2 regions of the Faecalitalea cylindroides genome follow, and region 2 is predicted to be linked to the other one. Evidence: a T-box and tRNA genes for the amino acid it is inferred to sense, from the RefSeq annotation. Region 2 holds a T-box; the other holds one or more tRNA genes.
What was found. The T-box of region 2 lies ahead of serS (serine--tRNA ligase). A T-box ahead of a tRNA ligase gene usually reads a tRNA of that ligase, here a tRNA-Ser.
Positions count from the first base shown of each region.

Region 1: it has a tRNA-Ser gene. The T-box ahead of serS (serine--tRNA ligase) is inferred to sense a tRNA for this amino acid. The anticodon was not compared.

Region 1 covers NZ_JAQLXG010000011.1:29,360-36,317, reverse strand. Annotated here, with positions in the region: gene accC (acetyl-CoA carboxylase biotin carboxylase subunit) at 1-1,299, opposite strand, end outside; gene PND65_RS06890 (acetyl-CoA carboxylase biotin carboxyl carrier protein) at 1,296-1,721, opposite strand; gene PND65_RS06885 (acyl carrier protein) at 1,782-2,009, opposite strand; gene PND65_RS06880 (MarR family winged helix-turn-helix transcriptional regulator) at 2,152-2,532, opposite strand; tRNA gene PND65_RS06875 (tRNA-Ser) at 2,787-2,875, opposite strand; gene PND65_RS06870 (methionine gamma-lyase family protein) at 3,008-4,258, shown strand; gene PND65_RS06865 (SDR family NAD(P)-dependent oxidoreductase) at 4,280-5,026, opposite strand; gene efp (elongation factor P) at 5,048-5,605, opposite strand; gene pnuC (nicotinamide riboside transporter PnuC) at 5,680-6,909, opposite strand.
Region 2 covers NZ_JAQLXG010000002.1:32,639-39,596, forward strand. Annotated here, with positions in the region: gene gyrA (DNA gyrase subunit A) at 1-1,823, shown strand, start outside; gene PND65_RS01495 (GNAT family N-acetyltransferase) at 1,862-2,284, opposite strand; T-box leader at 2,372-2,575, shown strand; gene serS (serine--tRNA ligase) at 2,615-3,895, shown strand; gene PND65_RS01505 (metallophosphoesterase) at 3,929-4,633, opposite strand; RNA gene ffs (signal recognition particle sRNA small type) at 4,711-4,808, shown strand; gene PND65_RS01515 (nucleoside deaminase) at 4,820-5,287, shown strand; gene dnaX (DNA polymerase III subunit gamma/tau) at 5,396-6,958, shown strand, end outside.

The DNA.
Region 1 (6,958 bases), on a different contig from region 2:
TTCTATAAACTCTTTTTGATACAGCGTTAAATAGTTAAATTCAATATTGGTCTTTACCCCGGAAACAATTGTTTCTTCCAAACTGGCACGCATTTTTTTAATGCATTCCAAACGATTTCCAGCTGAAACGATCAATTTCATGATCATCGAATCATAGTATGGGGAAATAATAGAACCATTATATACAGCTGTATCCACACGAACTCCATGTCCTCCTGGCACATGCATAAATGTAACTGGCCCTGGACTTGGCGCAAAATCATGTGCAACATCTTCGGCATTGATGCGACATTCCATCGCATGTCCATGACACTGAATATCTTCCTGCTTTAATGTAAGATGCTGGCCAGATGCTATTTTGATTTGCCATTTGATCAAATCGACACCCGTTATAGCTTCAGTAACAGGATGTTCCACCTGAATTCTTGTATTCATTTCCATAAAGTAGAAATTTCCTTGTTTATCCATCAAGAATTCCATCGTTCCGGCTGAATCATATCCAATCAATCTTGCAGCATTGACAGCCTGTGATAACAGTTTTTCTCGATTATCACGAGTCAAAGCTGTACATGGTGCTTCTTCAATGATCTTTTGGTTTTTTCTTTGGAATGAACAATCTCTTTCAAACAAATGAACCACGTGTCCATAATGATCCCCTAAGATCTGCACTTCGATATGTTTTGGATTTTCAACATACCGTTCCATATACACTTCATCATTTTCAAAACATACTTTGGCTTCCTGTCTGGCTTCGGTATAGGCATTTTCAAGATCTTCGGCCTTATAAACGATTCGCATACCTCGACCACCACCGCCTAGACGTGCTTTGATAATAACAGGATAGCCAATTGACTCCGCCATGTTTTTAGCATCTTCAACACTGTTTAAGGCATCCTCGCATCCTTCAACAACAGGAACTCCAGCTTCTTTCATCAGTTTTCGAGCTTGTGTCTTATCACCCATCATTTGTATCAATTTAGGATTTGGGCCTACAAAAGTCATATCGCATTCCTGCACCAGGCGGGCAAATTTAGCATTTTCACTTAGAAATCCATATCCTGGATGCACCGCATCGCAACCTGTTGAGCATGCCGTTTGTACGATCAAACCCATGTTTAAATAACTGTCTTTGGCAGGTGCTGGACCAATGCAGACTGCCTGATCGGCCAGCTGGACCGCAAGTGATTCTTTATCTGCCGTAGAATATACAACAACTGTTTCAATTCCCAACTCTTTACAGGCACGAATGATTCGAACAGCTATCTCTCCACGATTGGCAATCAATAAACGGCGAATCATTCAAGTTCTCCTAATACGACAAGTACTTGTCCGTATTCCACCATAGAACTATCTTCCACACAGATTTCTTTTACGATACCTTCTTGATCTGACTGAATTTCATTCATTGTTTTCATTGCTTCTACCATACATACGACATCTCCCTTATGCACAATGTCTCCTACACTGACATATGGTTTATCTTTAGGTGATTTAGCACGATAAAATGTTCCTACCAAAGGAGAAGTAATTTCAATCTTGTTTTCATCCTCTATTGGTTTTGGTTCTACTTGTGTATGCACGATCTGTGAAACAGGAATACTTTGTGCTGGACCTGTTGGTTTTTCCAAACGAATCTTTAGATTGCCTTCTTCAAGTTCCATATGTGAAAGATTACTTGCTTCAAAGATTTCGATAATTTCTTTGACTTGCTTAGTTTCCATACCCATCACTCCTCTTATTGAAAATGAGCCAAGATCTCTTAGCTCACTGTGTTCGACGATTTACTTCTTTTTTGCTTCGATGATATCGATTACGTCTTGAACTGTTTCCAGTTTCGCAAGCTCTTCATCTTCGATACGAATATCAAATTCGTTTTCTAATTCCAATGCCAACTCAACAGCTGCCAAAGAATCGATTCCTAGATCATCATTCAATTTAGCTTCTGGTTTAATTTCTTCTTCATCTACATTGATCGCATCGATCAATACTTTTTTGATATCTTCAAACATAATTTTTCCTCCTATTTACTTTGACATTCAAAACATTTAACGAGTGTATTATAATTACTTTGACACTCAAAGTAAATAGTTTGATAGTCAAAATTTATATTTTTTTACAAGAAATTAAAAAAATCTGCCCAAACGGACAGATTTATGCACCTTTTTTCTGATCTGAATACATATCACTAAAGTATTCTAATATATTTTCAAGTGTGGCATTCAAGACTTCATTTTCTTCTAAACCAAGATCTCCAATTGCCTTATTGATCATATTTTCATGAAATTCATCATGAATCTTTAATACCTCAAGCGCTTTAGGCGTATTTCTTAAGCGAACAATGCGACGATCATTTTCATCTCGATATCGTTCAACATATCCTTTCTTTTCTAAACGAGATATATTGGTCGTTAGAGTTCCTGATGTGACCATCAGTGTTCTAGCTAAATGACTCATCGTATTGGAGCTGGCCTTTTCAATACGTTCAAGAATATGAACCTCATTGATCGATAGCTCTACTCCTTTTTGTTTCAAGTTGTTTGCCTCAATATATAAAATATAGTTAAAGAGGTAAACCAAGAGTTCATTTAACGTATGTCGAGTCTTCTGTTTTTTTTCGTTTTTATTACTTATTTCACCCTGTGTCATTGTTTACAAAATACATTGTTTTCTACAATAAGTCAAGAAAAGCCCTCGAAAAAGTTATGACAATTATCTTAATTAGTAATCTTTCTCAAAATCTTCTCACAAAATAAAAAACTCCTTTATATAAAGGAGAAACTAACTTATGGCGAAGATGGTGGGATTCGAACCCACGCGCCCTTGCAGACCTATCGCATTTCGAGTGCGACCTCTTGGACCTCTTGAGTACATCTTCATTTTTTGTCCTCTTTGAAATTACGCCAGATCAATAAAAAAATCAAGAGTTCTTTTGTAATTCTTGATGTTTTCTTTCTATTATATTTAAATCATGTATAATAATTGAGGCGTAATTTTTTAGGAGGCAATTATGATCTTAGAACAAATTGATAAAGAACTATTAGCTATGGCAGAAGAATCTGATTCTGTATTAAAAGATATTTACCAAAATATTGATGATATATGTTTACATAATTCAAATCGAGTCTTATCCGCATTTATTGAAAATCAAGTATCATACTCTGATTTTGCGGATATTAACGGTTATGGAAACTATGATGAAGGACGCGACAAGATTGAAAAGATCTTCGCAAGTGTATTAGGGTGTGAAGATGCATTGGTTCGCCCTCAGATCATGAGTGGAACAAACGCAATCTATTTAACACTCTCAGCTCTTTTAAAACATGGAGATACTATGATTTCAATTTCTGGAGCACCTTATGACTCATTACAGGAAATGATTGGCATCATTGGTGAATCTACACAATCTTTAAAAGCTTATGGAGTTAAGTATGAACAAATTGATTTAGTAAATGATGATTTTGATGATGACAAGATCATTGAACGTTTGAAACAAGGAAATGTAAAATTGATCGAAATACAGCGTTCTAGAGGTTACTCTCATCGTTTATCTTTAACTATCGCAAAGCTTGAAAGAATCATCAAAAAAATTAAAGAAGTAGCTCCAGAAGTCATCATTATGGTTGATAACTGTTATGGTGAGCTAGTTGAAAAACTAGAACCTGGCCACATTGGTGCAGATGTTGTCGTTGGATCTTTGATGAAAAACTTAGGTGGAGGAATTGCCTCAACAGGTGGATATGTTGCAGGAAATGCCGACTTGATCCATATGGTTGCCGAAAGATTGACCGCACCTGGTATTGGAAAAGATCTAGGGGCAAACTTTAATTTAAACAACTCATTCTTTAAGGGAATCTTCATGGCACCAAGCGCTGTAAAAAGTGCTTTAAAAACGGCTGTTTTTACGGCATACATGTTAGAGAAGCTGGGATATAAAAATGTATCTCCTGCCTATAACGAAGAAAGAACCGATATCATTCAAACTTTAGAACTTGGCACAAAAGAAAACCTTGTAAATTTCACACAAGGCATTCAGGCAACAAGTCCAATTGATTCCTTTGTTCGTGTCTTACCAGCTCCAATGCCTGGTTATCCATTTGATGAAGTTATGGCAGCAGGAAGTTTTACACAGGGAAGTACGATCGAATTAAGTGCCGATGCTCCAGTGGTTGAACCTTATACATTATATATGCAGGGTGGACTAAGCTTAGAATATGGAAAGCTATCTATCCTACTAGCACTAACAAATATGAATAAATAGAGAAAAGCTGTTAGAAAATTTCTAACAGCTTCCTTTTTGTCCTCCATCAATTCGTATAACGGTATTATTAATAAAATCAGCTTCGTCACTAATTAAAAATTTAACCAGATACGCAACTTCTTTAGGATCACCATAGCGACTGACCATGATTTTTTCTACTTCTTCTTTTAAAAATTCTTCATCATAGCCATCTAATTCATTTTCGGTTCCAATAAATCCAGGAGCGATGCAGTTTACATTTACATACGGTGCAAACTCAAAAGCCAGATTATGTGTTAGTGATATCAAGGCAGCTTTAGATGCATCATAATCAATGCACATTGGATAATACGTATTGATTCCATTGGTAGAAGAGATATTGATAATTCTTCCGTATTCTTTCTCTAACATATGTCTATAAACTCTTTTAGCACAGTTAAAGGCTCCTACTACATTTACATCCAAGGTCCTTTTAAATTCTTCGGATGTTTTTAAATGGAATAAATTGGAAAGATCAATTGCGGCATTGTTGACCAGAATATCAACACCGCCTAATTTTTCTTCAATTTTTCTGACCATCTGATCCACTTGATTTACATCCGATACATCCGCACAAATTGTTAAACATCGAACCGAATATGTATTTATGATTTCTTCTTTTAGTTTTGCGGCCGCTTCATGAGAAGTCAAATAATTGATCACAATATCATAATGGTTTTTGGCCAGTTCCAAGGCAATAGCTTTTCCGATACCTTGAGCTCCTCCAGTAATAAGTACAACTTTATTCATAGGTAAAAAAGAAAGAGCTTATTAAGCTCTTCCTGCATACTTTCCATCTGTTGAGAATACAACGATTTTTTCTCCTGGTTCAATAAACTGAGGAACTCTTAATGATAAACCAGTTTCTGTTACTGCATCTTTTGTCTGGTTAGATGGTGCCCCTTTGATAGCAGCATCTGTTTCTGTAATCGTTAATTCTACTTTTTCCGGTACTGAAACAGACAATAATAATCCTTCAAAGAACATCAATTGAACTTCTGCACCTTCAACGATGAAGTATTTATTGAAGCCTACCTGATCTTCTGTCAATTCATATGTATCATATGTTTCCATATCCATGAAATAATAAGTTGAGTCAGCCTGATAAGAATACTGAGCTGCTTTTTTAGAGATATTTGCCTGTTCGAATTTAGTAGAGGCATTGAAGTTTCTTTCCTGTGTATTGCCTGTTTTTAAATTCTTCATCTTTGTTTTTAAGATTGCAGCTCCCTTACCTGGTTTTACATGCTGGAAATCCAATACCTGCCATGGATCTCCGTCAACAATTAAAGTTAATCCTGTTCTAAAATCACCTGCTGAAATTGCCATAATTATCGCTCCTATACTTTCTATTTATTACATATTTAATTGTATCAGTTTTATCAGATATCCTCAAGATTTTATCAGAATATCGATAAGCGCTCTTCTTCTTTGTGTGACTTGATATAATTGCTCCATTTAATGTAGCCGTATGTTGTATTTGTAAAATATCCTAACTTTAAGATCAATAAGACATACTGTCCAGAAATGATATTGATCACAGCTTCTAATGCAGCACAGATATACCATGCGATCCATTGTTCCCTGAATCTAAAGAAGATAAACAATCCATTTGCTATACCTACTGCTGAAGCACATGCATCTATATAAATAATTGCTGTTTCTATTGATTTATTATTATAAAAATCTGTTGCAATATCCAAGCCGCTGATCAAATATCCGATCACAAATGTCCATAAAATAATACCTATAATGACAAGGACTTCCTGCCATCCTTTTAAGCGTCTTACAACGGTTAATTCATCCTCATTTTCATCTTTGTGTCTTGACCAGTTGATATAACTAATAATATCTATAGGCAACCAGAAGAATAATGTTGTTGCCATGGTCGCAAAGCGATACATCAATACGACACACATGGCTATCTCGACAATTTCGACCAGTACCGAGACTAAGAAATTATACCTTGATTGTTTTGATATCAACAATTCACAAAGAATATTTAAGAATGTATCCAATAGATACAACAACATGATAATGATACCATTGACTCCATTAGCACTCTCTTCTGGGAATAATACTGAGAAAATAGTAGCCAATACCATAATAGACATAAACCATGACTTTTCATATGTCGTAAATTGTCTTGAGAATAACATCATTATCAATAAAGACAATACCAAGATCAAAGAGGCATTCGCAAAGTTAAAAATCGGCATTGTCTGGTTTGCCATGATTTCCTGATATTCCTCTTGAGCCTGAGCTTGACTTACATCTTGGTGATCAAAATATAGTTTCGTTCCATCACTTGTTTCGAATTCATAACCTGTGATCGTTTTTGCGTCTAGATTTTCATATTCTTCATATGTGTAAGTTACGACCAGTTCTTTATCTCCTGCACGATATGTAACATCGCACATCGCGTTTTCTTCACCGTCATAATCTTCCATTTCAAAGTCACGTGTCATTTCCATACTTTGAACAAAAGAAATAGTGCCCACATCTGAATTGATCTTGGTAAAACCAACTCCGTATGAAATGATTGACCCTAGTATCAATAAAACTAAGATAATAATTTCAATTATCCTTAGTTTTTTATTAGGTTCAATGTTTTTTTGAAAAAACTTAACCATAGAATAATTTCTCCCTTCATAATATTCTCTTTCCTTAAAATGCGTGGAT
Region 2 (6,958 bases):
AAGGACCTGATTTTCCTACTGGTGGAATCATCTTAGGCAGAAAAGGTATTCGCCAAGCTTATGAAACAGGACGTGGTTCTATTATTATTCGTTCTAAATACCGCGTGGAAGAAATGGAAAATGGTAAGAAACGTGTTATTTTCTACGAAATTCCATATCAGGTCAATAAAGCAACTTTAATTCAAAAGATGGCATCATTGATTCGTGACAAAGCCATTCAAGGTGTTACGTATTTAAATGATGAAAGTAACCGTGAAGGTATTCGAATTGTCATGGAGCTTAAAAAAGATGTACAGGAAGAAGTCATTTTAAATCAATTATTTAGATTGACACCTTTGCAGACATCTTTTGGTATTAATATGCTTGCCTTGGAAAACGGGCGCCCTCGACAGCTTCCATTAAAGAACATTATTTTAGATTATATAGATCATCAAGTGGATGTTGTCGTAAGAAAAACACAATTTGATTTGAAAAAGGCAAAAGATAGAGCTCATATCTTAGAAGGATTAAAGATCGCAATGGATCACATTGATGAAGTTATTCATTTAATTCGTTCTTCTAAAAAAGATGAGGCAGGGCTTGTTCAAGAACTATGTGATGCTTTTGGATTAACACAAATCCAGGCAAAGGCAATTCTTGCGATGCAGTTAAGAAGATTATCCGGATTAGAACGAGATAAGATTGAAAGCGAATATGCGGAATTGTTGAAGACAATTGCTGATTTAGAAGATATTCTCGCTAATCATGATCGAGTATTAAAGATCATTCGTGATGATCTAACTGAAATCAATAAAAAATATGGTGATGATCGAAGAACCGAAATTAGTGATGCAAGCTTTGATATGGAAGATGAAGATTTGATTCCAGTAGAAGATGTGATCATTATGTTGACTGAATCTGGTTATATCAAACGCCAGAGTGTTGATACATATAAAGCTCAAAATCGTGGTGGACGAGGTATCAAGTCTTTAACGCTAAATGAAGAAGATAGTATTGATACAATGATCTCTATGTCTACACATGATTATCTTTTGTTATTCACAAATACAGGTCGTGTTTATCGAATGAGAGGTTTCAATGTACCAAATGCTTCCCGTACTTCAAAAGGAATTCCTATCGTAAACTTATTAACATTGGAAAAAGGTGAACAAATCAAAACTTTACAACCTGTACCAAAAGATTATAAGTTTAATGATATCGAATTTAAGAACTTACTATTTGTTACTAAAAATGGTATTGTAAAACGTACTTCTGTTAGTGAATTTGAGAACATTAATCGTAATGGTAAGATTGCAATCAGTTTAAAAGAAGATGATGAATTGGCATTTGTGAAGTTAACGACAGGAAATGATGAAATTATCATTGCCGGATCTAACGGAAAGGCTGTACGATTCAATGAAGATCAAATTCGTGTCATGGGAAGAAGCGCTGCCGGTGTAACAGGATTCAACTGTGATGGAAGTGAAGTTGTAGGTGTAGCTTTATCGAATGAGGGAAAGACAATTCTATCTATTAGTGAAAATGGATATGGTAAACGAAGCTATTTAGAAGATTATCGATTGACTTCTCGCGGTAAGAAAGGTGTTCGTACGATCAATATTACAGAAAAGACCGGAAAACTAGTCAGCGTAAAAGCTGTTAACGGGGATGAAGATGTTATGATCGTATCAAGTTCAGGTATCATGATCCGTACCAGCTTACAAAATGTAGGTATATACGGAAGAAATACACAGGGTGTAAGATTGATCAATCTGACAGATGATGCAAAAGTTACCAAGGTAACTCTTGTTGATCATGAGGAAGAAGAAACAAGCGAGAAATAAAATATAGGCACTTATTCATATGAATAGGTGCCTTCTTTTTAATCTATCAAATTTAATGTGTATTTATAATGAGTTTGATCCATACCATGGTTTTCATAAAATTTATGAGCACGGTGACGTTTTTGATTGGTTGTTAAATCTAATACAACACATCCATTATCTTTGGCATATGTCTTTGCGTATTCAAATAATTTTGCGCCTATGTGTTGGCTTCGATGTTTTGAATCAACACAAAATTCAATAACTTCTGCCACTTTATCACAATGGTGCATCTGGTATTCAATTTTTAAATCGAGATATCCAATAATATTATCATTGTCTTCAAAGACAAAAATATCATGTGAATGAATAAGCTCGTTCATGATCATTTTCATCTTATCAAGATCAAAACATGTTTCTTCCAAATCACATACCAATTTATAAACTTTTTCAAAATCAGATGAATTCATTTTTCGAATCATAGTGTTTTCCTTTTTTCATATGAATATTCCTATAGAATATTTTACTATTTGTTTGCAGAAAGTTCAAAAGAATGGTATAAAGATATAGTAAAAGCTTTGAGAAGGAAAAGTAAAATTGAGTTTTTTCATAGAGACGATATGGCTGGTGAAAATATCGATGAAATTCAATTTGAAAAGCACCTTTGAGTGATTTTATGAATTTAGTAGTAAAATCCGGTACATACCGTTATCATGTCAAGAGATCTTATTTTTAAGATAAGAAGGGTGGCAACGCGAGACATCGTCCCTTTATTGGGTGGAATGTCTCTTTTTTATTTTAGGAGGATTGAAATGTTAGACATTAAATTTGTGCGTGAGAATCCTGAAGTTGTAAAAGAGAACATGAGAAAAAAATTTCAGGATGAGAAGATCCCTTTGGTTGGTGAAGTTTTAAAAGAAGATAAAGAACTTCGTCAAGCTCAGCAACATGCAGATGATCTTCGTTCTAAGAGAAAGAAAATTTCAAAAGAAATTGGAATTATGATGTCTCAAGGAAAAAAAGAAGAAGCTGAAGCTATCAAAGCTCAAATTTCTGAGATTGCTGAAGAATTGGATGCTTTGGAAGAAAGAGAAGAAAAACTTCGTGAATCTGTAAAGAATAAGATGATGCAGATTCCAAACATCATTGATGACAGCGTTCCTATTGGAAAAGATGATTCTGAAAATGTTGAATTGGAAAAATATGGCGAACCAGTTGTTCCAGATTTTGAAATTCCATATCATACAGAAATCATGGAAAGATTAAGCGGTATTGATCTAGATAGTGCAAGAAAAGTAGCTGGAAATGGATTCTATTATTTAATGGGAGATATTGCTAGATTGCATTCAGCTATTATCAGCTATGCACGAGATTTTATGATCAATAAAGGATTTACATATGTTATTCCACCTTACATGATTCGCAGTTCTGTAGTAAATGGTGTAATGTCATTTGCGGAAATGGAAGGTATGATGTATAAGATTGAAGGTGAAGATCTATACTTGATTGGAACGAGTGAACATTCTATGATTGGTAAATTTATTGATACGATCTTAGATGAAAAAGATCTTCCTTATACATATACTTCTTATTCTCCATGTTTCAGAAAAGAAAAAGGTGCACATGGTATAGAAGAACGTGGTGTTTATCGAATTCACCAGTTCGAAAAACAAGAAATGATCGTTGTTTGTAAACCAGAAGAAAGTATGGAATGGTTTAAAAAATTGTATATGAATACAGTTGAGTTCTTTAGAACTTTAGATATTCCTGTACGTACATTGGAATGTTGTTCTGGTGATTTGGCAGATCTTAAATGTAAATCTGTAGATGTAGAAGCTTGGTCTCCTCGTCAGAAAAAATATTTTGAAGTAGGAAGTTGTTCTAATTTGACAGATGCTCAGGCAAGACGTTTAAAGATTCGTGTAAAAGATGATAAAGGAAATAAATACTTTGCACATACTCTAAATAATACATGTGTTGCTCCACCAAGAATGTTGATTGCTTTCTTAGAAAATAATTTACAGGAAGATGGAAGTGTATTGATTCCTGAAGCATTACAACCATATATGGGAGGAACTAAAAAAATAGGATAAAAAAAGTGCTATTGGTTATATGCCAATAGCTTTTTATTTCACATAAAATGTTTTCATATCATCCAATCTCAATGCAGCAAACTGACAATCTTCATTATTGCAGGAACAGCCACAATCAATATCAATATAATTGGATTGCATGATATCAGATTTATTATGAAAGATTTCATACTTTCCATGATAATAAGTAGATATCGTATGGCCGGCAACAAGAATTTTATCTTGTAAGATTACTTCATTTGGATCTACACGCTGCCAAACAAAGAGAATAGGATCATCAATATCTTTTAAATAGAGAGTTCCTTCCTTTTCCAATTCAGAATAGCAGCCATGCGTTAAATAAAACTTTTTATCATTTACAACAAGATCTGTAATTGCAACCGGAAGATTTTTGATTGTGCTAAATAGTTCCTGTTGCCTTGATACTTCAAGTTCTAAAAAAGCATCGATCGTAGGCTGAGCTCCATTCAATACCCATTGAATATATTCCATGTTGATTTCTAATTTTCCTTTTCCCTCTTCTAGGGCCTGATACATCATATATTCATGATTTCCCATCAATAAGGTAAAATGAGGATCATTTAAAATATATTGTAATATTTTGATTCCGTCAGCTCCCCTATCAATCACATCACCAAGGAAATATACTTTATCATTATCTTTTAAATTTAAGAGATCCATCATCTTTTCGAATTTATCCCAAAGACCATGAATATCACTCATTACATATGTAGCCATATTATGTCCTTCTTTACTTATAGTGTATCATAAAAAATAAGTTTATACTTTTCAATTGAATCATATTTATGTTAATATATATAAGCTACTACAATGATATCTTATGAATCAGGTCAGGTCGGGAACGAAGCAGCCTTAAGTATGCTCTATCATGTGTAGTAGTTTTTTTATATAAAGGAAGATCATATGAATGATGACAAGATGATGAAAGAAGCAATCAAACAGGCACTTAAAGCAAAAGAAATTGATGAAGTTCCAATTGGTTGCGTAATTGTAAAAGATGGTAAGATTATTTCAAGAGCTTACAACAAAAGAGAAAAGATGAATCAAAGCATAGCACATGCTGAAATATTAGCTATCCAAAAAGCATGTCGTAAATTGGATTCCTGGCGATTAGATGAATGTGATTTATTTGTTACTCTAGAACCATGTCCAATGTGTGCTGGGGCTATTATTCAATCAAGAATAAAAAGAGTAGTATTTGGTGCATATGATCCAAAAGGTGGAAGTGTTGAAACCTGTACTAAACTATTTGATGTAAAGGAATATAATCATCATCCTGAATATATAGGAGGTATTCTTGAACCTCAGTGTTCTCAACTGTTAAAAGTTTTTTTTAAAGAAAAAAGAATGAAATCAAAGCAAATAAAATAGTTATGTTTGAATATTTTATAGTCAGCCAGTCATTTGACTGGTCTTTTTTTGTGCATACAAAAATGAATATACATTTGATATAATATAGGCATTAGAAAGAGTGATAATATGGCATATCAGGCACTATATAGAAAGTATAGACCATCCAATTTTGATGAAGTAGTTGGTCAGCAACTTATTATACAAACATTAAAGAATGCAATTGTGCAAAATCGTATTGCGCACGCATATTTATTCTGCGGTCCTAGAGGAACTGGAAAAACATCAATTGCGAAAATATTTGCGAAAATGTTGAATTGTGAAGATGAATCTAATAAACCTTGTGGAAAATGTACCAACTGTAAAATGGTACAAAATGGTTCACATCCAGATATCATCGAAATTGATGCTGCTTCAAATAATGGTGTAGATGAAGTTCGTAATTTGATTGATAAGGTAAAATATGCTCCAATGCAGGGTAAATATAAAGTCTATATTATTGATGAGGTTCATATGATGACTACCGGTGCTTTCAATGCCCTATTAAAGACAATTGAAGAACCACCTGCACATGTCGTATTTATTTTAGCAACAACTGAACCTAATAAGGTTATTCCTACTATTATATCTAGATGTCAAAGATTTGATTTTAATAAAGTGTCTCAAAAAGACATTGAAAAAAGATTATCAATCGTATGTAAAGAAGAAAAGATTGAAATTGATCCAGAAGCTATTTCTTTGATTGCTCAGCTGGCAGATGGAGGAATGAGAGATTCTTTATCCATTCTAGATCAATGTATCGCATATTGTTCATCTAATATTACTGTAGATAATGTAAGAGAAATTTATGGAGTATTAACAACATCCGATATAGGAAAGTTGTTTGAACATTTATATGCACACGAAGTCGATGCGTTGATTCAACAGATTCAAGAGTGTTCAGATAAAGGAATGGATTTAAAAAGATTAACCAGTGATTTTATAACTTTGTTAAAGGAAAGTATCATACTGGATTATTCCAGTAATTCACAGCTTGTTAGCAATACTCATAAAGAAGTCATTGAAAAGTATTTATTAAAATCCCCTTCCCCATTTCGCTTCAATGTTTTAAATGAATTAATGGATGTTTTTAATAAATATAATTATGCATCCAATGTGTTGGATTATTTAGAAACAGCTTTATTAAAATCAATATCAAATTCATATGAAATAAAGTCTAAAACAACTCGTGATGTTATAGAAGATTCAGATAGAGAAAACGAAGAAAATTTCGCTAAATCAAGTGATTTATCATATGATTTAACATCTGAAAAATCAGAAATTGATAAAAAAGTGCCTAAAAATAGCGAAAATACCGGTATTTCTGAGTTGGAAACAATTTCTGATGTTTCACGTGAAACATTAAAAGAGGTAGGAAATAAGGATAGTAAAATCATATTGAACGATGAATATATATTACAATTGCTGGTAGGAGCTAATAAAACAGAAAGAAAAATAGATACCGCAAAAATGGATGAAAGAAATATGTATTTAGCGGATTTAGAATATGCAAAATATGCAAATAGTTTGCGCAACATAGCTATTGTTGCTAGTGGAGATAAATACATTGTTGTAGCGGTTAGAAGTGAATTAGAGGCAAAAGAAATTAATGAAATGCAGCTTACGCAAGGATTTGAAGATTTTATGGAACAA